One region of the Pseudoalteromonas sp. D15MCD-2 genome, then DNA from elsewhere that is predicted to be linked to it. Evidence: predicted binding sites of a transcription regulator. Region 1 holds the regulator's gene; each other region holds the start of a gene.

Region 1 (8,255 bases):
TTTATTTCTGCTCACCCAGGAACGAAAGACGAAGACATGGTGAACATGGCGTTGTGGTTAAAGTCTAATGACTTTAAGCTTGATCAAGTGCAAAACTTTTATCCATCGCCGATGGCCAATGCAACCACGATTTATCACACTGAGATGAACTCGCTGCGTAATATTAAGAACAATACTGAGCAAGTGCCTGTTCCAAAAGGCGCACGCCAGCGTCGCTTACACAAAGCGATTTTACGTTACCACGATCCTGCTGGTTGGCCGATGATCCGAGAAGCACTAAGAAAAATGGGCAAAGCGAATCTAATCGGTAAAGGACCGAACTGTTTGGTACCTGAAGAAGGTCGTAACGAGAAAGCTGCTAGAGGAAAGGGCGGTAAAGGCCGTGCGGCACTGACTCGTCACACCGGTTTTAGCCAGTTTAAAAAGGCCAATACCAAACCTCGAGTAGGTAAAAATAAGCAGCGCGCAAAGTAAATAGATATAAATACGGCCCTTTAAGGGCCGTTTTTATTTATACCAATTCGCTTAACTAAGTATTATTGCGAATTGGTATTAGATCAATAACCAAGTTGCAGTGCCTAAAAAGGCAAAGATACCAACAATATCAGTGACGGTTGTCAGCACTACGCTCCCTGCAAGGGCTGGGTCAATTTTCATTTTCTTAAGAATTAATGGAATGCTCGCACCCGCAATACCAGCGGCAACAAGATTCATAAACATTGCAAAGGCCAGCACTGCGCCGAGTTTAAAGTCCCACTGCCATAGGGCAACCACACCAGCAATTAATATCGACCAAATAATGCCATTCAGTGCGCCAATCGCTAACTCCTTAAGTAATAAGAAGCGTTGGTTGGTTTGGTTGATATGACCAACCGCTATACCACGAATAACCAGAGTTAGGGTTTGGCTACCCGCAACCCCCCCCATTGAAGGGACGATACCATTGAGTACCGCTAAAATAGGCAAGATTGCTAAGGTGTTTTCGAAAAAGCTTGCCACAATTGCTGCTAACAATGCGGTTAATAAGTTAACCCCAAGCCAAATAGAGCGACGCTGCGAACTTTTTAGCACTGGCGCAAAGGTATCTTCTTCGTCGTCAAGACCAGCGAGGCTTAGCATGCTGTGCTCTGCATCTTCACGGATTACGTCAACGATATCATCAATAGTAATACGACCAAGCAAGTGAGCGTTATCATCCACAACAGGCGCTGAAATCCAGTTGTGACGCTCGAACAGTTGAGCTACATCACTTTCATCCATAGAGATTAGGATTGACTCACAGTCTTCATCCATTAAATCACGAACAATTTTATCTGAAGGACTGGTCAGCAATGTAGTTAATGAAAGCGCGCCTAAAAAGCAGTTATGCTTATCAACTACATATAAGTCATCGGTACCCTCTGGTAGCTCACCTCGTAAGCGTAAATAGCGCAGTACAACATCGAGAGTAACGTCAGGACGAATGGTGACCGTATCGCTGTTCATCAAGGCACCGGCTGAGCGCTCTTGATAAGAAAGTGCTTGAGTTGCTCTCTCTCTATCTTGCGAATCCATGGCACTGACAACGTCTTGATATACGGTATCAGGAAGACTACGTAAAACCTCACCTAAGTCATCGTCGTCCATATCTTCAGTGGCAGCAGCAATGTGCTCAGGCTCCATCTGGGCAATAATGCCAAGACGTACATCTTCAGAGAGTTCTTCTAGAACATCACCACGGACATCTGGATCAACCAGCTGCCAAAGCATACGACGAATTTTATGGGGAGAAGACTCAAGTAAAAGGGCTGTATCACAAGGTGCCGTTTTGGCTAACATACCGCGCACTTGAACAAATTGACCACTATTGAGTGACTTGGTCACTTGTTTGAGTTGTTGTAGTGGATAATCTTGTTCAAAGGCTTCTGGCATTGGCGTCCTTACAACTGAAAAAAGTTTAAATAGGCTAAGCAAATACAGCATAGTTGCTTTGTAGTGTATTTGCAGAGATATCGTCGCACTGCGATAAATTTATTAAGAGTTTTGTAATTTAGAAAAGCGAGCGATATAAAAGTAGGATATTTAAAGGGAATTTTAAATATCCTAATTAAGTTTACCGTAAACCTTGAAGTCTTAGCAAATGCTATTCTTGCTCGTGGAAGCGTTGTGCAATTAATTCGCCGATTGCCGTTAATGCAGCATCGGCGTCAGGGCCTTCGCACACAACGCGAACTTCTTTACCCTGACTACTTTCAAGTAGCATTAATGCTAACACGCTGTCGCCTTCAGCTTCTTTATCATCTTGATAAAGCGTAATTTTGGCATCAAATTGCAGTGCTAATTGCGCTAAAACAGTAGCAGCACGAGCATGTAAGCCAAGTTTGTTTTGAATTAAAAAGGTATCTTCAGCGTGCATTGTTGGTGCCTAATTAAATGTCTTGTTCGCGGTGGCGAATTTTTACATTAGCATGGCTTTTGGCAAAGCTCTCACCAATTGTTTGCGCTAAGTAAACAGAGCGATGCTGGCCGCCGGTGCAACCAATAGCAATGGTCAGGTAACTGCGGTTATTACGCTCTAAATGTGGCAACCAAGTTTGCACAAAGGTTTGTATTTGCCAAGTGAACTTTTGCACTATGCTGTGGCTAGCTAGGTAATCTTTTACTGGTTGATCAAGGCCAGTTAGTGGCTTTAAATCAGGTTCCCAGTGTGGGTTAGGTAAAAAGCGTGCATCAAAAACGTAGTCAGCTTCTTTTGGAATACCATGCTTAAAGCCAAACGACATAAAAGTAATAATTAGCTTTTTATCTTTTTTACCTAAAATCTTTTCGCGAATTGATTCTGCTAACTGATGAACACTCAGATCAGTGGTATCAATCATAAAGTCAGCGCGAGTGATCAACACATCAAGCAGGATTTTTTCTTGTTTAATGGCCAGATCAAGCGGCAAAGAATCAATAGATAGTGGATGCAAGCGGCGTGTTTCTGAAAAGCGCTTGATCAGAGTTTGGTCATCACTGTCTAAATAGAATAGTGTTGGGTTTGCGAAACCTGGCAGGTACTCAAGAATATCATTAAATTCTTGCTGCTCTTTCGGTAAGTTACGTACGTCGATACTGACCGCTATTTTATCGTAGTTATCAGACACACTACGTACGAGCGAAGGCAGTAAATTAACCGGAATATTATCAACGCAATAATAGCCTAAGTCTTCAAGTACTCGTAAAGCGACCGATTTACCTGAGCCTGAGCGACCGCTGATAATTATTAATTCCATTTATGCCTCTGCTGATATGACCTGAAACAGTTGCTGATCGGTAGTAGCACTACGCAGCTGTTTACAAAATTCTTTATCTTTAAGTCTATCAGCAATTGTTGATAAGGTCTTTAGGTGAAGCTGACAGTCACCATCTGGTACGATGAGTGCCACAAAAATATCAACTGGACGATTATCAATTGCATCAAAATTAATAGGGGATTCACTCACTATCACAAATGCATGAGGCTCATCTGCGCCGCTCATTCGGCCATGTGGAATAGCAATACCTCGGCCAATGCCGGTGCTACCTAGTTTTTCTCGGTTGAGTAAAGCATCTAGGATATCTTGTTGCGATAAATGAGGAAGCTGCTGGTGGGCCAGTTCGCTGATATATTCAAGAATTCTTTTTTTGCTATTAAAAAGGACCGCAGCTTTGCTGCAGTCCTGGTTAGTAAGTGAACTTAGTTTCATAATTTAATGTCGAGCTAATTTCTCTTTGTGTTTAATGACTTGGCGATCAAGTTTATCGATCAGTGAGTCAATGGCTGCGTACATATCTTGATGTTCTGTAGAAGCGAACAATTCGCCTCCGTTTACATGTAAAGTTGCTTCTGCTTTTTGGCTTAATTTTTCTACATCTAGAATGACATGAACATTATTAATATGGTCAAAATGCCTTTCTAGTTTTGCAAACTTGGTGTTTACATAGTCTCTTAATGAATCTGTGATTTCTACATGACGACCAGTTAAATTTAGTTGCATAAGCATTTTTCCTTCTATGTAAAACGTCTAAATCAGACTCTTACGCTGATTAGACGGAGGTATTGCTAGAGACTCACGATATTTTGCAATTGTACGTCTAGCTACTTTAATTCCTTGCTCAGCCAATATATCTGCAATTTTGCTATCACTCAATGGTTTAGCTGAGTTTTCTGCAGCGACTAACTTCTTGATTAAAGCGCGTATTGCTGTAGAAGAACACTCACCACCATTTTCGGTGCTGACATGGCTTGAGAAGAAATATTTCAACTCAAAAATACCCCGTGGGGTATGCATATATTTTTGCGTTGTTACCCGTGAAATCGTCGATTCATGCATTTCGACCATTTCAGCAACATCATTTAGCACCATCGGCTTCATTGCCTCAGGGCCATGCTCAAAGAAAGCTTGTTGTTGTTGAACGATACAGTTGGTCACCTTTAATAGCGTATCGTTACGGCTTTCTAAGCTCTTAATAAACCACTTTGCTTCTTGTAAGTGAGAGCGAATAAATTGGCTGTCGCTACTTGATTTAACAGAGCGAGACATAGCTGCATATTGGCTGTTCACTCTAATCTTTGGCATACAATCTGGGTTTAACTCGACTACCCAGCGGCCTTTCACTTTTTTCACTGATACATCAGGTATAACGTACTCAGATTCTTCGCGTACTATGCTATCCGCAGGCTTAGGATTTAAGCTGTGGATGAGCGTCATCACTTCTTTAAGCTCGTTTTCTTTAAGCTTAGTCTTTTTCATCAAAGTTCGATAGTCGCGACTCGCTAATAATTCGATATGCTCAGATAAAACCATTTTAGTTTCAGCTAAATATGGCGTATCGGCATCGAATTGGCGTAGCTGAATGCACAGACATTCTTGTAAACTGCGCGCGCCAATACCCACAGGATCAAATAACTGAATTCTTTTTAAGACCGCTTCGACTTCATCAAGTTCGATTTCTTCTTCATCGTTATTTTGATTAAAGCTTTCGACTATATCTTCACAGCTTACCGTTAAAATACCTGAATCATCGATAGCTTCTACAATTGCCACAGCAATCGCTTCATCAGTAGGGCTAAATGGCGTGAGCTGTAATTGCCACATTAGGTATTCGTGAAGAGTTTCGGTTGATGCACCTTGATAGATAGACTCATCTTCAGGCATTGGCCCTGATGATGTTGAAGGGGCGGCACTCATGTACTCATCCCAAGTAACATCCATGGCTAAGTCATCGCTTACGGTGTCTTTATTGAGAGCATCACTACTTTCTTGCTCGTACTCGCTAGGTGCTTCTTCGGCAGACGCGCTGACTTGCACATCGTCAGACTCCGCTTTTTGCTCATTCTTGCCGGTGCTTTCTTCATTGTAATCCGCTTCTTCCACTTCAAGTAGGGGATTACTATCAAGCGCTTCTTGAATTTCTTGCTGGAGATCCAATGTACTGAGCTGCAACAAACGAATCGCTTGTTGCAGTTGTGGAGTCATTGTAAGTTGCTGGCCCATGCGCAGCTGTAATGATTGCCTCATGTATCCCTAACAATCCTTTTTAAGTTATCGATAACTGTAAAAACACAGTTATCGATTTATTGTCATTGTTATAAGTCTAGCAGATGCTCTAGTCGCTGGCGTAATGGTTACAGCCTGAATTGCTCGCCTAGATATACATCGCGTACAGTTTGGTCTGCTAATACGTGCTCAGGTGTGCCTGATGCAATTAGCTCCCCATGAGAAACAATGTAGGCTTTTTCACAAACATCAAGGGTTTCTCGAACATTATGGTCAGTAATTAGTACACCGATACCACGATTTTTTAGGTGCTCAATAATTTTCTTTATATCTAACACTGAAATTGGATCAACACCAGCAAAAGGCTCATCTAAAAGGATAAATTTAGGATTAGCGGCTAATGCGCGAGCAATTTCTACACGGCGTCGCTCACCACCTGACAGCGCCATACCTTGGCTGTCACGAATGTGTTGAATACTAAATTCATCTAGTAAGCTATTTAGTGTTTCTTCGCGACCTGCTTTGTTTAGATCTTTGCGGGTTTCTAAAATAGCCATCAAGTTTTGGTAAACCGTTAACTTTCGAAAAATTGACGATTCTTGTGGCAGATAGCCGATACCTAAGCGGGCACGATTGTGCATTGGTAAAAGGGTAATATCGTTATCATCAATGCTGATTTTACCTTTGTCGCTTGGGACTAGGCCTACAATCATATAGAAGGTGGTGGTTTTACCCGCACCATTTGGGCCAAGCAAGCCAACAATGCTGCCAGCTTCAACTTCAAGACCGACATTTTTAACCACTTGGCGGCCTTTATAGCTCTTAGCTAAAAGCTCTGCTTTTAATGTACTCATGGTTGACCTTTATTGTCTTTTTTATTTTCAACAGGCACTAAAATAGTGTGTACACGATCTGTTGAGTTTTCGTCTTTTTCAGCACTGATCAGCTGCTGTGCCATATCATAGGTAATGCTTTTTGCTGTTACTTTTTGACCTGCTTGAGTAACTTCAGCTTCACCATTTAAGGTTAAGAAGCGTTTTGCAACATCATAACGAACTTCTTCGGCGCTGGCGCTCATCACGGTGCCATCAGTTTGCTTTTCTTCGAAGTAAGCAGGCTTACCTGTGGCAATAATTAACTCTACTGTACCTTCGGTGTCACCGCCGTGTGCTTCAAGGCGTTCAGCGGTAATACGACGATTACCATGCACGATCTCTACATTACCTTCGAATATGCCAACGCCATCTTTTAGTTTACCTACTTGGCGATCTGAGCTAATGCTAATCTGAGCGCCAGTTTGTTCGGCAGCTGCGCCCGAAAAGGCAATCAATAAGCTTGGGATCAGGAGTAATTTCTTCAGTTTATTGGTCATAGTATATGGTTCGTGTATGGTTAGTTAACTCAACAATTTCGGTTTTTAAATCGGCTTTTAAGCCTTTACCGGTAATCTTTAAATTCGGTCCTGTTAGTGTCACAGGTTGCTTAGAAAACATGGTCATTTTATCAATATCGACATTAATGTTTTCTGCTTTTATATCTTCAATCATGCCGTTGTGGGTTAAGTTTTTAGCAACTACATCCCCTTCAAAAATCAGTTGATCGTTTTCATACAATGTGGCTTCTTTGGCTTTTACTTGCCAAACCTGCTGGTCGCCATAAATAGTAAAAATAGGTTGCTCAAAAAAGGTAAACCCTAATTGTTGATACAACTCCATTTTAGCAGCAGCCACTTTATGACTAATTTTGCCTTGCTCATCATACGCTGTTTGCTTTAACGCCACAGCAGTGTAATCAGGTGTTGCGATGATCTCGTCTTCACTAGTTATTGTGTCTGTTGATTGGTTAAAGTACGGGTACCATAACCACACCATGCAACAAACAAAAACAATACTCAGTAAAATACGGGCTATATTCATGCGCTGGTTCCATCGCTAGTTAACGGCTTACCGTTTTCTAACATCAGTAAATCAGTTAATTCACGCACAGCTCCAAAGCCACCTGGTAATAATGTGGTGTAATGAGCCAGCTTTTTAATCAGTGGGTGTGCGTCGTTTACAGCAACAGCAAACCCTACTTTTTCCATTACTGGTAAGTCTGGACCATCATCACCAATATAGGCAATTTGTTCATCAGTCAGCCCCAGTTTATCTTTTAACTCTTGATAAGCAATCAGCTTATCTTCTTGTCCCTGATAAATGTGCTGAACTGTTAGGCTAGTCATTCGCTGCTGAACTATTTGTGAATGGCGGCCAGTAATCACAGCCACTTCAAAGCCACTATTAATGAGCGCTTTAATACCAAAGCCATCTTTAGTATTAAATGCTTTAAGCTCTTCGCCATCATTACCTAAATAAATTCGGCCATCAGAAAAAACACCATCTATATCACAGATTAGCAGTTTTACTTTTTGTGCGCGCTGACTCACATCAGGGCTAAGAGGCTGGTATAGCTCGGCGAATGTCATTGCTTAAAGAACTCCTGCTTTTAATAGGTCTTGCATATTAAGGGCACCAATTGGCGTATTACTTTGATCTACCACAATTAAACCATTGATACGTTTACGTTCCATAATATTTAAAGCTTCAGCTGCAAGCATATCAGGGCGAGCAGTTGTACATGAACTAGTCATCACTTGGCTAATTGCAGTGCTATGGATATCGATGCGCTGTTCTAAAATACGGCGTAAGTCACCATCAGTGAATAACCCGGCTAACTTTTCGTCTGCTCCGATTACAGCGGTCATACCAAGGCCTT
Region 2 (8,255 bases), 1.7 Mb from region 1:
CTTTCGAGCTTTTTTACCCGCTCCAAACAAGGGGTGGCACTTAGCCCTACACGCCTTGCCAGCTCTACGTTAGAGATCCGACCATCGAGCTGTAATTCCATTAAAATTTTACGGTCTATTCTGTCGAGTAATTGATGCATAAGCCAAACCAGAGTTTTGCACTGTTTAAAATGTATTTTTAGATTATATCACTAGAATAGCACTTAAAAAAGGTGAGACACACTGGCTGGTCATGAATATAATAGTCAAAAATTTTATCCCGTTCTATTAAGGCGAAAAACTATGATTATTGGTGTACCTAAAGAAATCAAAAACCATGAATACCGTGTAGGTATGGTTCCTGCGAGTGTTCGTGAACTAGTAAACCATGGCCACCAAGTGTTTGTTGAAACTGATGCTGGTATGGGCATTGGCTTCACTAACGAAGATTATGTTGCAGCTGGTGCTGAAATTTTACCAACAGCAGCAGACGTTTTTGCTAAAGCTGAAATGATCGTTAAAGTAAAAGAGCCACAAGCTGTTGAGCGTGCAATGTTACGCGAAGACCAAATTCTATTTACTTACCTTCACTTAGCACCGGATCTTCCACAAACTGAAGACCTAGTTAAAAGTGGCGCAGTGTGTATCGCTTACGAAACAGTAACTGATTCACGTGGCGGTTTACCTCTTCTTGCTCCTATGAGTGAAGTTGCTGGTCGTATGTCTATCCAAGCTGGTGCACAAGCGCTTGAAAAATCAAACCACGGCCGTGGTATGTTACTTGGTGGTGTACCAGGTGTTGAGCCAGCTAAAGTTGTTGTTATCGGCGGCGGCATGGTTGGTCGTAGCGCAGCGCAAATGGCTGTTGGTCTAGGTGCTGACGTTGTTGTTCTTGACCGTAACATCGACGTACTACGTGCATTAGACGCACAGTTCGGTAATAAAGTTAAAGCTATCTACTCTACTGCTGACGCACTAGAAAAACACGTACTAGAAGCTGACCTTGTGATCGGTGGCGTACTAATCCCAGGTGCAGCAGCGCCTAAACTAGTAACAGCTGAGCACATCAAAGCAATGAAGCCTGGTTCTGCAATCGTTGACGTTGCAATCGACCAAGGTGGTTGTATCGCAACTTCTAAAGCAACAACTCACGCTGATCCTACTTACATCGTTGATGACGTTGTTCACTACTGTGTTGCTAACATGCCAGGTGCTGTTCCACGTACTTCTACGTTCGCACTTAACAATGCAACATTACCGTTCATCATCAACCTTGCTAACAAAGGCTATAAGAAAGCACTTCTTGACGATGCAAACTTCTTAAAAGGCTTAAACGTGATCAAAGGTAAAGTTACATATAAAGAAGTAGCTGAAGCTTTCAACATGGAATATGTTGACCCACGTACAGCTGTTGAAAATGCTTAATTAGCATTGTGAAACAAAAAAAGCAGCGATATCGCTGCTTTTTTTATGCCTGTTTGCAAGTGTGAAGTGTTCTACTTGCAAACAAGTTTGAAAATAGTTTTTAACGACGCTTAGTTTGTTTAGCGCGTTGATTGTGCTTTTTAACCGCCTTACGGATTTGGTTAATTTTAGCACGCTTGTCTTTACGCTTTTCAGGAATAACCGACAGCTTAGTTTGCGTTTCGCGGCCTAGTTGTACTGTTTTACGTAAATAGTTAACCGTGTCTAAATCAAGCTCAGCCCAACCACCTTGTGGCAAGCGCTTATCAAGCTCTAACTTACCGTAACGAATACGGATAAGACGCGATACTTCAACATCTTGTGATTGCCATAAACGACGTACTTCGCGGTTACGACCTTCTGTTAAAGTCACATTGAACCAACGGTTGATACCTTCACCACCCATAGGTTTGATGTTTAAGAATTTTGCAGGACCATCTTCAAGCTCAACGCCTTTTGTTAAAGTGCGTAGCGTTTCGTTAGTCACTTCACCAAACACACGAGCTGAGTACTCACGCTCTACTTCGTAGCTTGGGTGCATTAAACGGTTAGCAAGTTCACCATCGTTAGTAAACAGCATTAAACCAGCGGTATTAATATCTAGTCGGCCAACTGCAATCCATCGTTCGCCATCAACACGTGGTAGACGATCAAATACCGTACGACGGCCTTCAGGGTCTTTACGTGTACATAACTCGCCTTCTGGTTTGTTATACATAAGCACTCGACAAATACGGTCGGCTTTGTCTTCAATTTTTACTACGTGACCGTCAACTCGAATTACATCGGTTGCTTCAACACGGTCGCCTAAACGTGCCACTTTACCATTCACGCTCACACGATTGGCATCGATGTATTTTTCCATTTCACGACGTGAACCCACGCCAGCACGGGCTAATACTTTTTGTAACTTTTCAGTTTCTACATTACTCATTCAGATAGTTCTCTCACAGAAGGATCGCTCAATAACTGGTTGATTTTACTCTCCTGAAGTTCAGGTAACGGCGGTAATTCATCTAAACCAGCTAATGAAAAATAATCTAAGAAAGCGGATGTTGTGGCATACAACGCTGGGCGCCCGGGCACCTCTTTATGGCCAACAACTCTAACCCACTCTCTTTCTAATAAGGTTTTAATAATTCCTGAACCAACAGCGACCCCCCGTACTTGTTCAATTTCACCACGGGTAATGGGTTGTCTATAGGCAATCAAGGATAAAGTTTCTAGTAGTGCTCGTGAGTATTTAGGTGCGCGCTCTTGCCATAAGTTTGCCAGCCAAGGCGCTAAACTAGCGCAGGCTTGAAACCTGTAACCGCTGCCTACTGCAACAAGCTTAATGCCTCGGGTTTGATAATGCGTTTGAATTTGTTCAATTGCATTATTAATGCGCGGCATAGAAACGCTTAAATCAGCTAATACTGTCTCTTTTAAATGACGTTTAGACACAGGTTTTCCAGCAACAAAAATCGCGGCTTCTATGATTTCGACTAACTGTTCATCACTGATACGTTTTGTGGCCATCGCTACTAAAGGTCATTTTAAATCACTAACGCTCTATTATGACAGAAGTCGGCCAAGGTTGGAAAAATTATTGTAAAAAAGCCAGTGTAAAACACTGGCTTTGGGGGATATTTATGAATGAATGTTGAAATTAGCTATTTTTAACCATTTCAAGGGCATCATCTTCGGCAACGTCGCTACCATATTTGCTAATGTAATTAACAAACTCAGTGCGGCTTACACGCTTATCTTTGTTACTATCCATATAGCCAAAGTGATTTGCGATATCGTCGTCATCGGCTTCTTCAATAGAAACATAACCATTTTTGTCGTTATCTAACGATTTAAAGTCATTTTCGATTGGGTCAAATTTAGCGATTTCAGCTTTAAATGCTGATTCAGATACCTCACTATCAGTTGCTACCTTGCCCGTATTTAATTGCATGTATGCATTAAATTCAGTACGGCTGATTTGCTCATCCATATTGGTATCGATATTTGAAAAATGATCCCAAATTGCATCATCGTCAGCTTCTACCTTAGAGATATAACCATCATTGTCATTATCTAGGCTGCCAAAATCGCTGTCGATTTTTGCTAACGAATTACTTGCAGAACATGCTGAAAGGCTTAAAGCTGCTAAAATTGTTGATGCTAAAGTTAACTTGTTCATAAGACATTTCCTTGTAGTCGATTAGATTCACTTCGACTGTTACAAATTGAATGCCAAAATGCCTTATTGGCTAAAATCAAGCACTTACAGCCTGGTTAAGTTGGGGTTAAGCCTATGGTTTAGCAAGCTTTTCATAGAGTGCTGTAATTTTTTCATAAAAAAAGCGCTCCGAAGAGCGCTTTTTACAAACAACAAAAATGCCGCTATTAGATAGCTGCGTTTTGGTAACGCTTAACGAAGTCTGTTACTGCTTCGCCATTACATTTTAACGTATTTAAGTTACCAATTTTTTCACGCACAGGTGTTAAACCTTTTTTAAGTGCAGTGATGCAAAGTTGAGTTTCTTTTTGCTCATTTTTAGCAAACACTTCAACAGCTGCTTTTGCTGCTTCTTGTGATTGTGCTTTTTTAGCAATTTCACGGATGTCAGTGCCGTTACATAAAATGCTTTTTGAAAAACGTGACATTGAAATGCCATGCTTTGCTGCTTCTTTACGTGCAGCGGTAAACCCTTCGTTCGCACTTAAGCTACATAACTTTGATTCAATACGGTTATCAGCTGAAAAGTAGTGCGGGTTGCTTGCTAATGAGCCAAATGAGATACATGCAAGAGAAAGCATCACTAATTGTTTTTTCATGGTTTACCTTTAAATAGTACATAATATGAACGGATGGTTTGCGCGCATTATATAAACAAAAATCAGTAGATCAACTGAATTATTTATTTAATTTAATAATTAATAGTGAGTTAACAATGTTTTTAAATTAAGCAGCAATTGATCAACATTTACCCAATTTGATTTTCGTAATTAGCTCATGAATAAGCCCTAGTTTGATGATAGAATTGCGCTAAACACTGAAACAAAAATAATAGGTGCACCATGAAGGTAATCTCATTTAACATTAACGGCCTGCGCGCTCGTTTACACCAATTGCAAGCCGTAATTGATAAACATCAACCAGATATTATTGGCTTACAAGAAATCAAAGTACATGATGAGGCCTTCCCTCTCGAAGATGTGCAAAAAATGGGTTATCACGTTTATTTTCACGGTCAAAAGGCGCATTACGGCGTGGCTATGTTATGTAAACAAGAGCCGAAATCAGTAGTTAAAGGCTTTGCTACCGATACCGACGAATCACAGCGTCGTATGATCAGTGTTACCGTGACACAAGAAAATGGTCGTGACCTAACGGTGATGAATGGCTACTTCCCGCAAGGGGATAATATTGCCCACGAAACCAAATTCCCTTATAAGCGTCAATTCTATAAAGATTTAATGACTCACTTAGAAGATAACCACACGCCAGAGCAAGATGTTATTGTGATGGGCGACATTAATATTTCACCGACCGATCTCGACATTGGTATTGGTGAACCAAACCGTAAACGCTGGTTAAAAACAGGTAAGTGTTCGTTCCAACCTGAAGAGCGTGAATGGTTAAGCACTTTATTAAACTGGGGCTTTAAAGATACCTTCCGTGAACTTTACCCAGAAAAAACTGAGCAATACTCGTGGTTTGATTACCGCTCAAAAGGTTTTGATGACAACCGCGGTCTGCGTATTGATGTGATCTTAGCAACCCCTGCTCTTGCTGAGCGTTGTGTTGAGTCTGGTATCGATTACGAATTACGTGGTATCGAAAAACCATCTGATCATGCGCCAATTTGGTCAACATTTAACGCATGATAGACACTCTGCAATGGCAGCTCCCTTTGTGGAGCTGTGTGGCTCTAATACTTTGGCTCAGCTTTGATAAGCAAAGCGCATCACAATTATTGGCAACGCCAATAAGACAAGTTGGTGTGCTCGCATGTGCTTTAGTACTTGCGGTACTGTGGCGCATTAAAGCGGGGATATTGCCAGGCCTCGAATTGCATATTTTAGGGGTCACTGCAGTGACCCTAATTTTAGGTTGGCGACTGGCTATTTTTGCAAGCCTTCTTGCAAGTTTACTCTTGGTATTAGTCGCTCAGTTGCCAGTATCAATATTGCCAGTGCATTTATTGTTTACTGCTTTTTTACCAATTACATTGAGCTATTTGTGTTTTGTGCTTTGCTATAGCTACCTGCCGAGACACTTTTTTATTTATATCTTTTTATGCGCGTTTTTAACCGCTGCTGTTATCGCCTGTATTAAAATACTTACCAGCGGTGTGTTTTATTACTTGCTTGGTGATTACAGTTTTATTGAGATTTCAGAAAACTATCTGATCCTGTGTGCCATAATTTGGTTTCCTGAAGCAATGCTCAATGGCATGGCCATTACCTTGATGATCACATATCGCCCTCATTGGGTTAAAACCTTTTATGATAAGGACTATTTAGACTCATGAGTCTTCACTATCACTGCCCGCTTTGCAAACTTGAACTTACTCTAAACGACAAAACTTACCGTTGTGACAACAACCACAGTTTTGATATCGCCAAAGAGGGTTATGTCAATTTACTTCCCGTGCAAAATAAAAAGTCTAAACAACCAGGCGATAATCTTGAAATGGTGCAAGCTCGCCGCGCTTTTTTAAGTGCCGGACACTATTTGTTTTTACAGCAAGCTTTAGCAGAGCTAGTGGCATCTCTCGAACCAAGTTCAGTGATTGATTTAGGCTGTGGTGAAGGCTTTTACACTCAAGCAATTGCAGCGCAGTCAAGTGCCGATGTATATGGTGTCGATATTTCTAAGCCCGCGGTAAAATACGCCGCTAAGCGTTACGAAAATGCGCATTTTAGTGTCGCGTCGATTAGCCAAGCCCCTTTTGCAGATGCGCAGGCTGATGTGCTTGTTAGTGTGTTTGCCCCTTTATTTGCACAAGAACTTGCTCGCCTTGCCAAACCGCAAGCTAGTTTAATTGTTGCAAGCCCTGGCCCTTGGCACCTTAAAGAGTTAAAAGCGTTTATTTATGCTGATGTGAAACCGCATACAGAAATAGAGCCACCAGCAGGTTTCAGCAAAGAGTCGATAAACTTGTTAGAGCAACAGGTACTGTTGTCTGTCGATGAGGTTAAACATTTAATTATGATGACGCCGTTTGCGTGGAAGTTTCGCCCAGAGCATTGGCAGCAGATAGAGCAACAGGGCCCACAAAAAGTAACGTTATCGTTTTATGTGAGCCAGTTTATTCGCGATTAGAAGTGCTCTTTAGTGAAGGCTTTGTCCATTTTTTCGAACATGTCTTTTAATAATTGAGCTAAATCAGTGTAGCGTGGTTTTTCAGTCGTTAATTGTGACTGATAACCATGCGCCTTCATTTTACTGTGCAGCTCGGTATACCAACTTAGCATTGCTGGCTCTAAACGGGTTTCTGCACGGCGGCCTAGCCACAACAAACCTTGAAGTGGTAGTGATAAAAAGAATATCGCGATAGTGATAGCTTGCGGAAAATAATTACTACCTAAGTAATTCACTTGCATAAAAACGGTCAGCATTGCCAATATTGGCATCACTGTAATTGCCAGATCAGTGGCCTTGATCACTCTAAATTCGGCAAACAATGGAGCGAGCTCTTGTCGCATCGGCCATTTTTTAGCGTACTGACGACCTGTTTGCACTTGTGACATGACACCTTTTTGCATCATCACTCCTAGGGTTTTCAACTTGTTTCACAACCGAGTGTAACACACTCCCGGATACAATCCCTGCAAAACCTGTCCTAGTTTTAATACCAAATTAATGGTTAGGAGACTAACGTTTAAAGTCTAAATGAGATAAAATGTTATCGGCTTAAGTCAACCAGACTTTAGTATAATTACAGCCTAGCTTTGTTAAGTGTAGCAACAAAATACTTATTTACTATACTGGCAAAGAATTCTAATTATCAAGCCTTAATATACACTGACTGATATCGTACTTTTAGGACCTAGCTATGTCGACGCCCCTTTGCTCACCACAACATGTTTTAGTACTGAACTGTGGTAGTTCAAGTTTAAAATTTGCCATTTTAGATGCCGCCACTTCTGACGAAGTTATTTCTGGTTTAGCTGAGCGCCTTGGCTCAGACACGCCTTCAATCAAATATAAATACAATGGTGAAAAACAACTTATTGAGCTTGCAAAGGGCCAAGCCCACGATGCAGCAATTGCTGAGCTTGTGAAGCTAGTTAATAAGCTAGGCCTTGCAGATAATTTAATTGCTGTGGGTCATCGTGTTGTGCACGGTGGTGAGCATTTCACCGAATCTGTGCTTATTGACGATGATGTACTTGCAGCTATCGAAAAAACAGCCGCACTTGCTCCACTTCATAACCCAGCCAACTTACTGGGCATTCGCACTGCACAGCAAGCGTTCTCAGCGCTGCCACAAATTGCTGTATTTGATACGGCATTTCACCAAAGCATGCCAAATATTGCTTACTTATACGCCCTACCTTACTCGCTTTATAAAGAGCACGGCGTAAGACGTTATGGGTTCCATGGCACGAGCCATTATTATGTTGCAGGTGAAGCGGCAAAAATGCTCGGCAAAGAGCGCGAGCAAACCAATGTGATCAGTGCACATTTAGGTAATGGTTGTTCGGTATGTGCGATTAAAGATGGTAAGAGTGTTGATACCAGTATGGGCCTTACACCGCTTGAAGGCTTAGTGATGGGTACCCGCAGTGGTAGTATCGACCCGGGTTTATTCACGTTTTTAACTCAG
Region 3 (8,255 bases), 1.5 Mb from region 1:
AACAATTGATCAAGACGGTTGGTTACATTCTGGTGACTTAGGTGTTATGGACGAAGATGGCTTTGTTGCTATCGTTGGTCGAATAAAAGACATGATCATCCGTGGTGGTGAAAATATTTACCCAAGAGAAATAGAAGAAGTTCTCTACACCTACCCTGGTATTCAAGATGCAGCCATATTTGGCATTAGCGATGAAAAATACGGTGAAGAAGTATGCGCTTGGATCCAACCTAAAGATGATGCAGTACTTGATGAAAATGCCATTCGTGATTTCTTAAAAGATAAACTAGCCTATTTCAAAGTACCAAAGCACATCCGCTTTGTTGAAGAATACCCAATGACAGTAACAGGCAAACTTCAAAAATTTAAAATGCGCGAACAAATGCAAGAACTCCTAAGCGAAAAAGCCTTCTCGTAACCATTTACGTGCAAAAATACACCCTAATTTCAATCAAGCTCAGCACCGCTGAGCTTTTTAAATTAATTAAGACACCCAAATTATGAAAAGATATTAAGACACCCATATTAAATTAAGACGCTCATATTTATTTAAGGAGTTAACCGAGCTTCATATCTAAAGAATTAATTTAAGAAGACACCCAACTTAATATTTCTCACTTCTCAAAATTATGACTAAACTTAAATTGTTCAACTCATGGAGGAGAAGAGCATGGCAACCCCACGTAGAAACTTGATTAGCGTTTCAAACACGCCTTATTACCATTGTATTTCACGCTGCGTTCGTCGCGCTTATTTGTGCGGAAAAGATCCACTAACGGGTCGTTCGTATGAACACCGGCGCGATTGGGTTGAAAAGAAACTACTTCAACTTGGGCGAATATTTTGTATTGATATTTGCGCCTACGCTGTAATGAGTAATCACACTCATCTGGTTCTTCACATTGATATAGCAAAAGCTAGGCGTCTAAATAATAAAGCGATTCTTATTAGATGGCACAAATTATTCAAAAGTACATTCCTTTGCCAACGATTCTTAAATGGCGAATTGCTAACACAAACCGAGCTCGCTACGGTTAATACCAAAGTAAATTTATATAGAGAAAGGCTCAGCAGCATTAGTTGGTTTATGCGAGTTCTTAACGAGGGTATTGCACGAAAAGCGAATCAAGAAGATGGATGTAAAGGGCGGTTCTGGGAAGGTCGCTTTAAATCACAAGCTTTACTTGATGAAGCAGCACTTGCCGCTTGCCTTGCTTATGTTGATTTAAACCCAGTAAGAGCAAAAGCGGCTGATTTACCTGAGCAATCTGACTACACCAGTATTAAAGCCCGAATTCAGTTAGCTCAAAATAAAAAGCAACCGAAATCGCTTATGCGCTTTGCAGGTAAACCTCGTGAACATATGCCTAAGGGATTACCATTTGAGCTCAAGACATATCTGCAACTTGTAGATTGGACAGGCCGTTCAATACGAGAAGATAAGCCAGGTAAAATCCCAGAAAATGCGTTACCAATACTTGAAAGATTAAATATTTGTACAGAAAACTGGCTCACACTCACCACTTCCTTTACCCGCTCGTTTAAAAATACAGCGGGTAAAGAGCAAGCTATAACTGAGTATGCAAAACACATGAAACGAAAGAGAAGAAGCTCAATAACTAATAGCCAAGCTTTGTTTTGCTAAACACTTAAACTTTTCATTTACTACTTTTATTCATCTATTTTAAATAAATAGAAAATGTCTACGTTTATTTTAAATAAATAGTAAATGTCTACGTTCTGAAATTAACTTTAGCTAAAACTAAATGACCAACCCTTAAATCTAAATAATATAAAAGAACTAAACATCATTATATGCAAAATTAGTTCAATCAAAAGCTGTGACTATCTACTTTTTACATACTAAAAGTGGGTGTCTTTTTATAAAAATGGATGTCTTTTATTTATTACACTACTCCTTGTTTTAACATTGCATCTGCAACTCGTTCAAACCCAGCTATATTCGCACCAAGTACCAAGTCGTGTTCATTCGAGTACTGCTTGGCAGTAGCTGAAATTGTATCGAAAATAGACTTCATAACTTGCTGAAGTTTCTCATCAACTTGCTCAGCTCGCCACTTTTGCATACTGGCATTTTGAGCCATTTCAAATTGACTGGTAGCAACACCACCAGCATTTGCAGCCTTACTTGGCCCTAAAAATACATCGTTGTCTTTAAAAACTTTTAACGCATCAGCTGTGGTCGGCATGTTTGCCCCCTCGCATACAACAGAGCAGCCATTTTCAACCAAAGCTTCAGCATCTTTTTCGGTAATTTCATTTTGAGTTGCACAAGGAAGTGCAATATCTGCTTCATATCGCCACACTTGATGTCCGTCGCTAGGATATTGATTTACTGGCGTAAACTCAGCATCTTGGTGTTCATTCAAATAATCCCTAAGCTCTGCACCTCGTTCATTTTTCAAGTGTTTTACAAGAGCCACATCAAGCCCACCTTTACAATACAAGGTCCCTTTTGAATCACTACAGCTAAGAATAACAGCATCGTATTGGTCAAGCTTTTCCATCAAATACAATGCTACATTACCAGCACCAGAAACTAGGCATCGCTTACCTCTTAAAGAATCACCTTTAGCATCTAGCATGGCACTTAAAAAATATGCAACACCATAGCCAGTTGCTTCTGTTCTCAGTGAAGAACCTGCCATAATCTCAGGCTTACCAGTTAACACCCCTTCAAATTGATTAGTGATCCGTTTATATTGACCAAATAGATAACCAATTTCTCTCGCCCCAACGCCAATATCACCAGCAGGAACATCTGTGTTAGCACCTATGTGACGATAGAGTTCAGTCATATATGACTGACAAAAACGCATAATTTCATTGTCACTTTTTCCTTTAGGGTTAAAGTCAGCACCGCCTTTAGCCCCTCCTAATTGCAACCCTGTGAGTGCATTCTTCAAAACTTGCTCAAAGCCTAAAAACTTCACCACACTTTGATTGACACTCGGGTGGAACCTCAAGCCCCCTTTATAAGGGCCTAGAGTTGAGCTAAATTCGATTCTAAAACCACGGTTAACTTGCACTTTGCCGTCATCATCAAGCCAAGGAACCCTAAATATTGCTTGCCTTTCAGGCTCAACTAACCGCTCTAGAATTGCCTGCTGTTGATATTCACTATTCCCTTCTACTACCTGATTTATTGATGAAAGCACTTCTTCAACAGCTTGATAAAACTCAGGCTCATTTGGATTAGACTCTTTAACTGATTGCAGTACCTCTTCGATATATTGCATTACAAAATCCTCTTTCAAGCTGTTGAAAATATTCAGTCTATTAGAATTAAACTAACTTAGACATAATATCGATCACTCATGTTTAACGAATAATGAACACCGCTGATTGCTCCCCATCATATTGCCACTCAAAACGCAGTGGTTCATTTTGAGAATCATAAAACCAAACTTCTGCCACAAGCTCTAAAGCACTATTTGCCAGCATCACAGTCGACGTTAATTTGCTTTGTTTTAGAGGTGCCCGCAATAAGCATTGATTGTAATCAGCCTTATTATCATCGCCTTTCAAGCAGATATTTAAATACGCTCTGCTATCACCCATGTTCAAATCAACATCTATGTTTAGTTCTATCTTGCTACTTAAATCAAATTGAGGAGCAATCGTTAGGTCAGCCATTGTCTCTGTTTCTACACTCGTGTCAGGAGGTGTTGTTTCTGGTGGCGGCGTGCTTGTTGTGGGTGTCTGCGTAACAGTTGTACTTACCGCTTCAGTTGAAGAGCTACCTTCACCACCGCCACCACACGCAGATAACATTAAGCTAATGATTAATAAAGTATAATGTTTCATGACTATTCTCCTCGTAGAATAACATTTGCAAGTTTTGCATTATTAAACCAAAGCGGCTTTTCCCGTCCCTCTGATTCAGCAAATGCTCTAAAGTCACTATACGCATGTGTTATATCAACACTCTCTTTTGGATGCGCCCATGAACTGCCAATCTCCATTGCCCAAGGTAGACCAGTTTCAGTTTGGAAATAATATCTTTGAGCACTATTACTGGCATCATCAGAGTCAGTGATTGAAAATAATTGTGAATTGAATTTTTCGGTTGGTTGTTGATTCTTAATATGAACTTCCCAACCACGTGGGTTTTGTCCAACTAAAAACTCACCATGGTAGTGATCTTGAGCTGCGAAAATAAATGGGTCTAAAGTATATTTTGGCGCTTCAATTGTGGTCACTCCATTTTGAAGTGAAACGGTTAAACTAAACGAAACTTTGCTGTTGGTATCACAGCCTGTTTCAGTTCTAAAATAACTACAACTTGACTGCTTATCTGCATAATCCCAAGTGTCTGGCATGATAATGAAAATAGCATCTTCAACCCCTTGTTCTAATATAGAATGTGATTGTGTTTCGCCATTTATCGTTAAATTAATTGAACTTGTATCTATCTGACTTCTTAATATTCGTTTATCAACATCATCGGCTATCGTTTGATACAAACGAACTGCAAAGCCATTATGAAAATCAGCACCAATTCCAACCAACTCCCCTTCTATTTTGTAACCAATGGCCTGACCTTCTTTATCAATCAATGTAGTACGGTAATTTACAACTAAATCGTTAAAGTCATAATCACCAGCAAAAGGCCATTGATCTTCGTAGGCAAGGGTTACCCAGCCGTTTTCACTTGGGTATACCAAACTTCCATATGTTGTTACCGGGTAATCCTCGACTTCGCCGCCTGTTACCCCACCACTTGCGGTAATTGGGTTAGCCTCGCTGCCATCGGTTACACGAAAGCGTGCCCATGTTGCTCCCATCACAGCATCACTCGGTACATCCAACAGCACACTGTTATCACCTTGATTTAAGCTGTATTTACTTACTGTGATTTCGTCTGGATCAAACTGGAAATTTTGATCCCAATCGAACCAAGCATATAAATAACCATTATCATTAGGTGCGGTCACAATTATCTGGCTGGTAGAACCTGCAACAAAATCAGTGACAAATTTAACACCATCATCTGAGCTATCGACGGGCGATGCCTGTAAATCTGCAGGAGTGTTAATGTTTTCACCATCAACAACGGCTCCTAAATAAACTAAATTTGATTGGTCTTCATTAGGGTCAAACAGATGTCGGGCACCACTATCAGCAAGCGCTGTTTTATATGGCATAGGGGCATCGCCAAAGTCGATTGAGTTATCAGTTACTTTTACTTCTGCAATAGCACAGCGTGCACCATCATTTTGATTCGATGTTGGCCCTAAGGTGAAAACTGCTGCGGTAGGTGTATAACCAACCACAGGGCTGGTGCTTAAATCTACTTTATGGATTTTACCGCTGCGGTTATTACTAAAATAAAACTGACCTTGCACATCAAAGTAACCTGCACCATTAGCGCCAGTATCGCCAGCTATGTCGAGGTTTGCTATAAAAGTGGGTGTCTGATTATCTAAGTTGATTTCGTAAAGGTCGCCGTTAGACTCAACTGCATACAAAAGATTGCTATGTGGATGAAAAGCAAAATCATAAATAGCTAAATTCCAGTTCGCTGAGCCTGCAACTAATTGTGCCTGATACTCATCGGCCTCTTCAGTTAAATCAATGCCAAATAAACCAAATTTAGGGTGGTATAAATAGTAAACCGCCTGATTAGTTTCACTATTCACATGAATATCACCAACATAAAAATTGGTATCTGGTAGACCATTAACAATTAAACGTTGTAAAACATAATCATCACCAATACGTACAACACTTCTCGGGGCTTGTTTGCTAAAGCCATACATGTACTGGTCTTGATAATTAAAGCCAACCGCATTTACGCTGTCGTTATTCGCCTCTGTTGTAAAATCCATTGACGCCGCAAGCACGGTGGTTTTTGCAGATACTAGGTCAACGCCAAACATTTGCGCAGGCGAACCTTGAATCAAAAATGCTTTACTCGGGCACTGTTCAAATGGTGCAGCACTTACAAAGCCTGTTGCAAGTGCGGTTATTAGGTAAGCGGGTATGTTACTTTTCATAATTACACTCTCCTGTGGATGTGTTATTACTAAAAGCAGTAACCATTCCAAAATATAACTCACGCTATAACAAGGTGTTATGAAAAATCAGACTGAGTATTTGCAAGATGCAAGAGGCATAGTTGCATAATGCAATTCTTTTTAGCTATAAAAGCAAATCATTCCCACTTAAAAGAATGGCATGCTAGACTAGTTAGGAATAAAAATAATAATAAACCCCACTATGAAACTTAAAGCCCCTGTAATTCTGTACTTTGCCTTATCAATGAACAGTGCTTTTGCATCAACACTGCAACAAAACATTGATGAAGCCAGAACAATCAGTGACTACCAAAAACGATATGACTATTTAAAAGCCATCGATAAAAAGCTTATTGAGTCTGCCAGCCTTGCAGAACAAGTAAGCTATAACGTTAGATTAATTCACGTTCACATACACCTCGGCCAATTTCAACAAGCGCAAACTATCATTGATGAACTTGAAGCGGGCCCAAAATACAAAAAAGACTCCCCCATTTACAGCGAGTTGTATCTAGCGAAAGCGCGGTTGGCATATAGAAAAAGTGACTTAGAAACCGCAATTTATTTATCGCAACAAAATGTCGCCCTATTTCAGCGCTTACAACTTACCCATTATGAAATTGATGCCGTGGCGAGTCTTGTCAGTGCTTATCATAATGCTGGCGAGTATCAAGCAGCCTTAAACTTGCTTGAAGTTTATATTCACGACAACAATCGCGAATTAACCTTAAAGCAAAAAGAAATGCTCTATCATGGTTATTCGCGTAATCTTGAACAGTTAGACCGCTTAACGCTTGCACTCGAATATAAGCTAAAACGCCGTGAAGTTATTCAACAGATGTCGCCGTCTATCTCGTTACAAGCCGGCATTAGTTATTCAATTGCTCAAAGTTATTTAGATTTAGAACAATACGAAAAAGCAAAGAGCGAGTTTATTACAGCCCTTAGTTTTGATAGGCAAACGGGCTCACTTTCTGATATCGGACATAGTTTAGTTAAACTATCCCAATGCGAATATGGGCTAAAAAACTACAATGTAGCGCTTGAATACGCACAAGAGGCTCAACAGGTGTTCGCAAGTTATAACAGCGCACGAAATACTGCCTGGGCAAATCATAATATTGCGATAAATTTGCTCGAAGTCGATAAAGCAACTCAAGCATTAACCATTGAAAAACAAGTGATCACTGAACTCAAGCAAGACGATCACTTATATATTGATGTATTACTCACATTAGCAAAGCTATACATTGGCTCTACTGAGCACGAACAAGCTAAACATTTTGCTGAGCAAGCCTACAAGTTAAGCAACCAAAAAAATAAGCTGCAAAAGCAAATCACAGCCCTAGAACATTTGATCACTGTGGCAGTACAACAAGCTGATTACAAACAAGCGTTGTCGTACCAACGGACTATTACAGAGCTTGAAAAAGGCTTTGCCCACAACAACTACAATCAACGTTTAGCGGAGCTGCAAAACTCCATTGCAATGCGCGACCGCGATTTGGCCATTCAAGATTTAAAGCTCCTAGACAATGAAAAAAGCCAAGCAATTGCCTCACAGCGCCAAACTATCTTATACAGCATTTTATTATTTAGCCTGCTTTTAGCTGTAATGGGCATTGCTTTATTAAGAATAAGACAGAGAAAACAGCTTATTGAACAGCGCCGAAATTATCTGGATAAACAAATCAGTCAACGTAGTAAGTTATTATCACAAGTTGCTCACGAGTTAAGTGGTCCATTAACCGGGTTGCGCTTACACCTTGAAACGCTCCAAGCAGGCTTAACTCAATTTAATGAGCTTACATACGAAAAGCTCAACCAAAAAATCACCGATATGGCAACTTTAGTCACTGATTTAAATAAAATTTCACTTTTAGAGCAAAGCAGCTTTCAGCTCAACGTAACAACACTTAATGCAGCTGAGTATTTCCAAAGCTTACACGCAGATATGGCAATCCAGCTTGATAAATTTGAAGTGAGATTCTCACAAAATGTTGCTGATGAATTAAACTTTGAGTGCGATGCAACACGGCTTTCACAGTTATTTGCAAACTTAATCAGTAATTCGCTTAAGTACACAAATCACCCTGGTAAGATTAATTTGAGGATTAGCCAAAACCAAACTCAGCTCTTAATCTGCTATGAAGATTCAGCCCCTGGTGTCAGCGATGAAAGTTTAGCAAAGATTTTTGACCATCTTTATAGAGT
Region 4 (8,255 bases), 2.5 Mb from region 1:
AAGTAGGCAAATACCGCACGCTTGCCAAGCTCTTTTCCAACCACACCAAGCGTTGCAATGTTGGTTGCCGGCCCTGCCAACATAAATACCAACACCGCCCCTGGAGACACACCACTGAGTAATAAGCCTGCCGCAATAGGTGTCGATGCAGTAGCACAAATATACATAGGAATACTGATTAAAATAACCACCAGCATCGCAAGAATGCCATTACCCCACTGGCTTAAAAAAGATTCTGGTACATAAGTTTGTACTAGAGCAGCAAAGAATAAACCGATCATTAGCCAAATCATGGTGTCTTCAAGCAGCTTGTTGCAACTAAAGCTCACCGCGCGTTTCAGTTTGCTAAAACGACTTTCAACGGCTTTAGTTGACTGCTCAGTGCTGCAACAGCTTTTCTGCGAAGGTGGTGCTTTTTCAGTTGCGCTACTGTGTTGCGGCTCCTGTGTTGGTTGCGATTCCTTGCTACTACAACAACTTGTTGTTTTAGCAGGCTCAAGTTCTTGAGGTGATTGCTTACTACAACTTTGTGCGGGCTTAGGAGGCGCTTCTTTACTGCAACAGCTTGATGTGGTCACAGGTTCAGGCTGTTTACTGCTACAACAAGATGTTGATTCTGAGTCTTTTTCATCTGATGCTGTGTTTTGATGCTGATGAAGTTCACTGTCTTTCCCCACTAATACACCGGCCACAATGGCACTGCACACGGCGGCAATAGGACGTATCACCGCCATAAATGGACCTAGCAACACATAAGATACCGAAACTGAATCGACCCCAGTTTCAGGGGTTGAAACTAAAAATGCTGTGGTAGCACTTTTTGACGCCCCAGCCCTTCTCAAACCAATGGCCGCAGGGATCACACCACATGAGCACAAGGGCATTGGGGCACCAATAAAGGCTGCTTTAACTGTGGTCCATAACCCTTCTTTGCCTAAATGCCGGTTAAGAAAGTTAGCAGGCAAATACACATTGAGAAGACCAGCTATGAATAAGCCCAGCATTAACCAAGGCGCTGAAAGCAAAAACAAATGCCAAAAATTATTGAGTAAGTCCATCGATATCCTCCAGCGTTGTTAGTATTGAGCAGTTTTCAGCAGGCTCTTCTCCGCCACAACATTTATCTGCCAATAATGAAAGTGAGTCATAAAAGCGAGTAAGCTCTGCAATTCGCTGTGCAACGAGATCACGTTTTTGTATCGTCATCTCTTTAACTTCATGACAAGAATGCTGATCTTTATGAAACTTAATTTGCAGTAGCTCTTTGATCTCAGCCAGACTAAAGCCAACATTCTTTGCTCTGAGAATAAACGCCATTTGTTTATAGTCATTCTCAGAATAAAAACGATATCCCACGTCTGAACGCGAACTAGGCGTTAACAAACCATGCTTTTCGTAGTACCGTAGCGTATCTGTTGAGACACCCAACTGACGGGCAAACTCACCTATTTTCATCACCGTCTCCATTGTGAAGCGTTTATTTATTATGCTCACTATAAACCTTGGAGTACACCCCAAGGTCAAGCAATAAATTAAAAAAGGAAAGCACATGAATATTACTGTCCTTGATGCAGCGACATTAGCCAACACTTCGTTAGATGCCTTAGCGCAATTAGGTAAATTAACCTGTTACGATTTAACCGCTAAAGAACAGGTTGTTGAGCGCTGCCAAGATGCCGATATCGTTATCAGTAATAAAGTGGTGATTGATCAAAACGCCATGAGCAAATTAACTAATTTAAAATTAATATGTGTTGCAGCGACAGGGACTAACAACATTGATTTAAGTGCAGCCAAAGAACATAACATCGCAGTGACAAATGTAGCGGGCTATTCAACACCGAGTGTGGTGCAGCATACCTTTACTCTCATCACTAATTTACTGGGCAATACTCACAGATACATTAATGATTGCCAGCAAGGCTTATGGCAGCAAAGCCCTATGTTTTGCCGTTTAGATTACAGCTTTAATGAAATTGCCGGCAAAACACTGGCTATTGTTGGCTATGGCTCACTGGGTAAAGCCGTTGCCGATGTAGCACGCGCCTTTGGTGCCAATGTCATCATTAGTGAACGAAAAGGCCAAACGCCTCGTGAAGGTCGTGTTAGTTTCAATGATGCCCTAACCACAGCCGATATCATTAGTGTTCACTGCCCGCTTACTGATGAAACGCGCAACCAAATCGCTGCGGCAGAATTAAGCATGATGAAACCGTCAGCTATCATCATTAACACTGCTCGTGGTGGGATCATCAATGAAGCCGATTTAGCTGACGCATTAGCTAATAATGTCATAGCCGGAGCTGGTGTTGATGTACTCAGTAAAGAACCCGCAGAGCAAGAAAACCCGCTGGCACTATACAAAGGTGCAAACTTATTACTTACTCCACACATTGCATGGGCGAGCCAAGAATCTATTGTGCGCTTAGTTAACGAAATTGCGTTAAATATCCAAGCATTTAATCTAGGCGAAACACGTAACAGGTTGGTCTAAACCGCAATTTATTAGTCAATAGAGCTAAGTAATTAGTAATTTATTACTTAGCCTACTGACGATAAACGACATAACCTATTGATAAAATAGAAATTTAAAAGTTTGGCAAGCCGTTTGCTATCAAAGGGTAACTATAAAACAATTTCTTCGGGATAAAATAACATGAAAAAAGCACTTCTTATTGCCGCGCTAACTGCTCCATTTTTAACTGGTTGTGTCATTGCTGTTTCTGACGGTGAAGCCGACACACATTGGGCTGGTAACTCTTCTAGCTGGCAAAAACAGCATAAAAATAACCGTGAAGTGATTTCTAACCTTGCATTAGATACGAGCTACCAAACTGTATTAAATAAACTAAATACACCTAACTTTACCGAGTTATTAAAGCAAGGTGATGATGTTTACCAAGTATTATTCTATGCAACGCATAGTATTCACTCTGATGGCAAGATGACTAAAGACGAGTGTACGCCACTCGTATTTAAAAATGATAAGTTAATTGGCGTGGGTGATACGATTTATAAATCACTTAGCAATGGTTAATAAATAGTTTGAAACGGATGAGTAGGCTTTGCCTACTCATGTTCATTTACTGCGATCATTCTCGATACTATCTGATCTCGCCCGGCATCTTTAGCCTGATAAAGACCTAAATCAGCTTCTTCAAGTAAGGTTTGTTCTGCATAAACCTGACCATTTTCTGTGGTCGCAATACCAATACTAATTGTGACATGGTCGGCATTTAGCGACGCTTTGTGTGGGATGTTTAAATCATTCACCGCATTGCGCAGTTTATTTGCAAACGACATAGCCTCTTTAGCTGAAGTATTGGGCAACACCGCAGCAAACTCTTCACCACCATAACGAGCAACAAAGTCACTGCCTCGTTCACACGCCCCAACTAAGGCATGAGCAATTTGTTTTAAGCAATCATCACCTGCTCGGTGACCATAGCAATCGTTGTAACGCTTGAAGTGATCAACATCCATCAATAACACAGATAGCGGGGTTTGATCTCGACGGCAACGACGCCACTCTCGCGCTAAATTTTCATCTAAATAACGTCGGTTTGGGATCTCTGTTAAGCCATCAATTGAGGCGAGCATTTCGAGTAAGTCATTTTTTTGTTTGATCAGCAGCTGATTACGCACTCGAGCACGCACGATAGCAGCACTAAATGGTTTAGTGATGTAGTCCATCGCGCCTAATTCAAGGCCCTTCGCTTCGTCATCATGGCTGGTATTGGCAGAAATAAATATTACAGGCAGCATACTGGTAGTCGCGCTTTCTTTTAACTTAGTAAGCACTTCGTAGCCGTCAATGCCGGGCATTACAATATCCAAGATCAACAAATCAACAGTTTGCGTTTTTAAAAACGTCAGTGCTTTTTCGCCACTCTCAACACAAAAAACATCATAGTCTTGCTGCAATGTTTTCTCTAATACCAAGCGGTTTAACGGATCGTCATCAACAATCAGTACCTTGGCTCTTTTCAACATCAGTAGATCCTTGTTCTATGATAAATGCGATGACCTGTTTTATTTGCCATTGCAACTCATCATTTAATTGTTCGGGCAGTTCGCCATCTGCTTTAAGCCTAGCTTCACATTGCTGAGCGCACGCTGACAATCGCTTAAAACCGAGATTTCCGGCTGACCCTTTTACATTATGAACCACACGGACCAACTCATCGGTAGTTTTTAATGTAGAGATTTGTAATAACTGCTCTGCTGCCATAGTCGCAAACTTCGACAACATAGTTAATACTAACTTAGTATTGTTTGCAAACTGAGACAGTATAAAAGCTTGATCAAAAAAGACTTCTTTTGTGTTATCGAGTTCACTCATTGCTAAAAACAACTTACTAGCAACAATCGGTTTAGTTAAATGCTTATTCATACCCGCCGCGATTGAATGCTCAATATCTTCGCTTTCACTGTGTGCAGTGAGTGCGTAAATCGGCATTTGTTCTTTGGTGAATGACTGACGAATAATACGCGTTGCCTGACAACCATCCATTTCTGGCATCTGAATATCCATAAAAATGAGATCGGGCCTTAAGCTATTTGCCAGTTCAATGCCTTTTTCACCACTGTGTGCACACACAACGGTGACATCAATTTGCTCTAAAATACTTTTAATAATGCTTAAATTAAGCGGGTTATCATCCACAGCCAGCACTAACATGCCAGATAAATCAGTACTAGAAGGCAATGAAACCAGTTCTTTTTTCACAGGCTCCGCGGCTTTATCTAGCTGTAAGCAAAAGCAAAATTCACTGCCTTTACCTTTTTCGCTTTCCAGCTTAATTTCGCCTCCCATTAGCGCAACTTCGTACTTAACAATCGCTAAGCCTAAGCCAACGCCCTGATGAGAGCGCGTTAATGATTCATCACCTTGAGTAAATGCATCAAATAAGCGGCTTTGATCTGCCTTGCTAATACCAATGCCCGTGTCTTTAACAGTAAAGCAAATGAGTTGCTGCTCAGCTGACTCTTCCACCAGCATTAAGTTTAATGTCACTGTGCCTTGTTCGGTGAATTTGGCAGCGTTGGTCAGTAAATTAGCCAGTACTTGCTGCAAGCAAATTTGATCACCCACTAAGTTATCGCTAATGCTTTTATCGCATTCGACTTTAAACTCGATATCTTTATTTGCGCATAAAGGGGCTGTTATTCCCTGACAGTAGTCGATTAAATCAGGCACACTAAAAGGGGCTTTATTAAGTTGTACTTGCGAGCTTTCAGCGCGGGCAAAGTCAAGCATACGATTTAGTAAAGTAAGCAAGCTATTGGCTGCTGATTTTGCTTGTTCGGCATGATTACGCTGCGGCTGTGTTAAACCTTGCAATGCAATCACGTCAATTAAGCCTAGTACAGCATTGAGTGGTGTGCGTATTTCATGACTAAGGTTTGCAATGAAGCGACTCTTAGCTAATGTTGCCCGTTCAGCGTCATCTTTTGCTTTTACTAAGTCCGTCACATCCTGTACATGAACAACATAATAATCAGGTGTTTGCTCAGCATTCCAAACTAATGACACACTAATTTGTAGCCAGCGTTGTAGATCTTGCTGCTCAAGACTAAAGTGATAAACTTTTTTCTTCTCATGCAACAGCTCTGTCAGGGTATTTTTTAATGTCTGATAAGACGTCTCAGCAAATAAGTCTATTAATTTGAGGTCATTGGCGTTTTCAATTGCAAAGATTTTACGTGCCGCTTTATTTGCTTGCAGCACCTGATCGTCAAGCGATACCAACAGCACCCCATTAGCAGCATATTCCATGGCACTGCGTAATTTTGCTTCGGAGCTTTGTAATGCATTGAGCGCATTATGCTGCTCCGTAATATCACGGCCAATTGCCATAGTGCCAAGAAATTGCTGATGCTCGTTATAAAATGGCACGATGCTAAATAGATAACTGTTATCTTCTGTGGTCAATCTTTTTTGATAAGCTTGGCGGTCTTTGAGTACTTGCTTTTCAAGCTCGTTTAACTCACCGTTATCATCACTAATATCACATATTTGCTGCCCTACTAACTTCTCTTGTGGCAAGCCGATATAGCGCTCATACGCCTTATTACAGCCTAAAAACGAGCCATCAATATTCTTAAAATAAATTAGGTCAGGTACGTTATTGAGCATGGTATTTAATAGCGCTAAATGACGCTCTTTCGCATCAATACTACGACGCAATTGTTTTGACTTTACCTGTACTTGCGAATCAAGCGCTTTATTTGCCTCTTGTAACGACTGAACGAGCTCTTCATTACGGCTAAACACCTTTTTCACACGGCTGAACCAAGGCTGCCAATCAACAGGAATACGATAATGAACTAACGCTTGTTTGCCTTCATCATGCTGCTCAAGATAATTCATTAAGTGCGTCATTGGTTTTACAAAAATGCGCTGACTCAACCAAAAAACAGCGCTGAACATCATCACTAAAAACACACTCAAAAATGCGAATTCTAAAAAAATGTCGTAGCCTACAGGTTCACTCAGGGCTTGCTTTGATTCATAGAAACGAGTGTAAATAGGTAAGTTTGTTGCTTCTTGCACTAAATGACTGTGGTTATTCTTGCTCATATCTATCGCGACATTCGGCCAATGCTCGCTGGCACTTATGGCTGTATTAGGCTCTGTCTTTGAGCTGGCAATGACTTGGTTATCTTGGTTTATAAAAATATACTCACCATAGTTAGGCGCTATTTTTTTTAACCAGTTAGAAATTGCTTTAAGGTCATAAATCAACACAATGTAATCACGACTATTAGCGGCTCGTTGCTTGCCAATAGCAAAGTAGGCATGGCCATTAATCGTCAATACAGAGCTCGAAGCAAGCTTGTTGCTATTGATTGATAAAGGTCGAAATTTGTTATCTAACACACTGGTCAGAAATTCACTTTTTGCTGTGTTACGGCGCTTAATATAAACAAAGCCTTGCTCATTAACATAAGCAACCGCTTCTAAAGATTGAATAAGCGACAGCGTGGTATTAAACGAGGGACCGAGGGCAATAACTCGTCGCCATTGATTAATTGCGTAAGCGGTTGAGGCAAACTTTCCTTGCCCGACTATCTCCCCCACTCCATCGCCCACACTTTGGTAGTAATAGTGATCGTATTGATTCACATTGCGTGCCCAACTAGGATCAAAATCATAAGAAAGTGGCTGCTCATATAGCTTGAACATGGTGTCTATAAGGCCATCTGCGGCACGCATAGCATGGCTAAGCTGAGCTGAAATATTATTAAAACCGTTTTGCCTGCTTTCTATCGCCCGCTCAAGTTTTAAATTATATAAGTGTAAACACAAAAAAAACGCCACCAGCAGCGGCACAATAAGTGCCACTGCCAAAGAGCGATAATAATGCTTTAACGGTAAAAAATTCACTGGCTTATAAGTACCTTACCTCGATAACAGCTAGGTTAACGAGGCATAGGAATACTGGCAAGTTATAAATTTTCTTCAGCAAAGCTGGCTAAGCGGCTACGTACCACACCGTTTAAATTAACGGTAGCACTGCCCTGAAAATCTTTAAAACGTTCAACAATATAGGTTAAGCCTGAGGTAACTGGCGTGAGGTAGTTACTATCAATTTGCGCCAAGTTACCTGAGCAAATGAGTTTAGTGCCTTCACCGCAGCGAGTAATAATGGTTTTCAGCTGTGAAGCGGTTAAGTTTTGACTTTCATCCAAAATAACAACCGCGTTTTGAATACTACGGCCGCGCATAAAGTTTACTGATTTAAACTGTACGTTGGCTTTTTCCATAATGTAATTACGACTCGAAATTGGATTTTCATCTCCTTTATGCAGCACTTCTAAGGTATCGGTAATAGCAGCTAACCACGGCGCCATTTTCTCTTCTTCAGTGCCAGGTAAAAAGCCAATTGATTCAGCAATTTCTGGGGTATTGCGAGTAACAATCACTTTATCGTAAATACCTTTTTCTATAATCATTTCGAGGGCACTAGCAAGAGCGAGCAAGGTTTTACCACAGCCGGCAGGACCAGTTAAAATCACCAATTCAATACTTGGGTCAAGTAGCGCATCAAGTGCCATCCCTTGATAAACATTTTTTGGCTTAACGCCCCAAGCGGTATGGCTCATCAAGCGCTCAACACTAATATCCTTTAAAGTAATTTGTTTATCATCGTAGCTTGTTACTCGAGCCGCAAAGTGGTCGCTTTCATCTAAAATATATTCATTACAGAACACATCGCTAATCGTGCTTTTAGCCACATGATGATAGGTAT

The links. Region 1 encodes sigma-54, which starts transcription at its own class of promoters, with help from an activator protein. Its sites were predicted from a motif close to GTTGGCACGNNNNTNGNNT; they were not measured.
Region 2: AADY36_RS09895 (EF-hand domain-containing protein) is a predicted target of sigma-54. The motif match lies at 3,656-3,674, and genes of this name have one in related genera.
Region 3: AADY36_RS08915 (LruC domain-containing protein) is a predicted target of sigma-54. The motif match lies at 6,054-6,072, and genes of this name have one in related genera.
Region 4: AADY36_RS13775 (DUF3192 domain-containing protein) is a predicted target of sigma-54. The motif match lies at 2,596-2,614, and genes of this name have one in related genera.

Annotation. Positions count from the first base shown of each region.
Region 1 is NZ_JBCFQE010000001.1:469,801-478,055, forward strand. Features, by position in the region: gene AADY36_RS02110 (YgiQ family radical SAM protein) at 1-474, shown strand, start outside; gene mgtE (magnesium transporter) at 553-1,911, opposite strand; gene AADY36_RS02120 (HPr family phosphocarrier protein) at 2,123-2,395, opposite strand; gene rapZ (RNase adapter RapZ) at 2,409-3,254, opposite strand; gene ptsN (PTS IIA-like nitrogen regulatory protein PtsN) at 3,255-3,707, opposite strand; gene hpf (ribosome hibernation promoting factor) at 3,711-3,998, opposite strand; gene AADY36_RS02140 (RNA polymerase factor sigma-54) at 4,026-5,522, opposite strand; gene lptB (LPS export ABC transporter ATP-binding protein) at 5,630-6,355, opposite strand; gene lptA (lipopolysaccharide transport periplasmic protein LptA) at 6,352-6,873, opposite strand; gene lptC (LPS export ABC transporter periplasmic protein LptC) at 6,863-7,417, opposite strand; gene kdsC (3-deoxy-manno-octulosonate-8-phosphatase KdsC) at 7,414-7,965, opposite strand; gene AADY36_RS02165 (KpsF/GutQ family sugar-phosphate isomerase) at 7,969-8,255, opposite strand, start outside.
Region 2 is NZ_JBCFQE010000001.1:2,165,446-2,173,700, forward strand. Features, by position in the region: gene lrp (leucine-responsive transcriptional regulator Lrp) at 1-140, opposite strand, end outside; gene ald (alanine dehydrogenase) at 283-1,404, shown strand; gene rluB (23S rRNA pseudouridine(2605) synthase RluB) at 1,505-2,377, opposite strand; gene scpB (SMC-Scp complex subunit ScpB) at 2,374-2,964, opposite strand; gene AADY36_RS09895 (EF-hand domain-containing protein) at 3,095-3,616, opposite strand; gene AADY36_RS09900 (hypothetical protein) at 3,823-4,254, opposite strand; gene xthA (exodeoxyribonuclease III) at 4,498-5,307, shown strand; gene AADY36_RS09910 (energy-coupling factor ABC transporter permease) at 5,304-5,954, shown strand; gene AADY36_RS09915 (putative RNA methyltransferase) at 5,951-6,748, shown strand; gene yfbV (terminus macrodomain insulation protein YfbV) at 6,745-7,191, opposite strand; gene AADY36_RS09925 (acetate kinase) at 7,482-8,255, shown strand, end outside.
Region 3 is NZ_JBCFQE010000001.1:1,961,832-1,970,086, forward strand. Features, by position in the region: gene AADY36_RS08895 (AMP-binding protein) at 1-418, shown strand, start outside; gene AADY36_RS08900 (transposase) at 671-1,645, shown strand; gene gdhA (NADP-specific glutamate dehydrogenase) at 1,908-3,260, opposite strand; gene AADY36_RS08910 (hypothetical protein) at 3,343-3,828, opposite strand; gene AADY36_RS08915 (LruC domain-containing protein) at 3,831-6,020, opposite strand; gene AADY36_RS08920 (ATP-binding protein) at 6,244-8,255, shown strand, end outside.
Region 4 is NZ_JBCFQE010000001.1:2,993,517-3,001,771, forward strand. Features, by position in the region: gene AADY36_RS13760 (SO_0444 family Cu/Zn efflux transporter) at 1-1,058, opposite strand, end outside; gene zntR (Zn(2+)-responsive transcriptional regulator) at 1,042-1,455, opposite strand; gene AADY36_RS13770 (D-2-hydroxyacid dehydrogenase) at 1,550-2,494, shown strand; gene AADY36_RS13775 (DUF3192 domain-containing protein) at 2,657-3,037, shown strand; gene AADY36_RS13780 (GGDEF domain-containing response regulator) at 3,070-3,993, opposite strand; gene AADY36_RS13785 (response regulator) at 3,962-7,390, opposite strand; gene AADY36_RS13790 (PhoH family protein) at 7,453-8,255, opposite strand, start outside.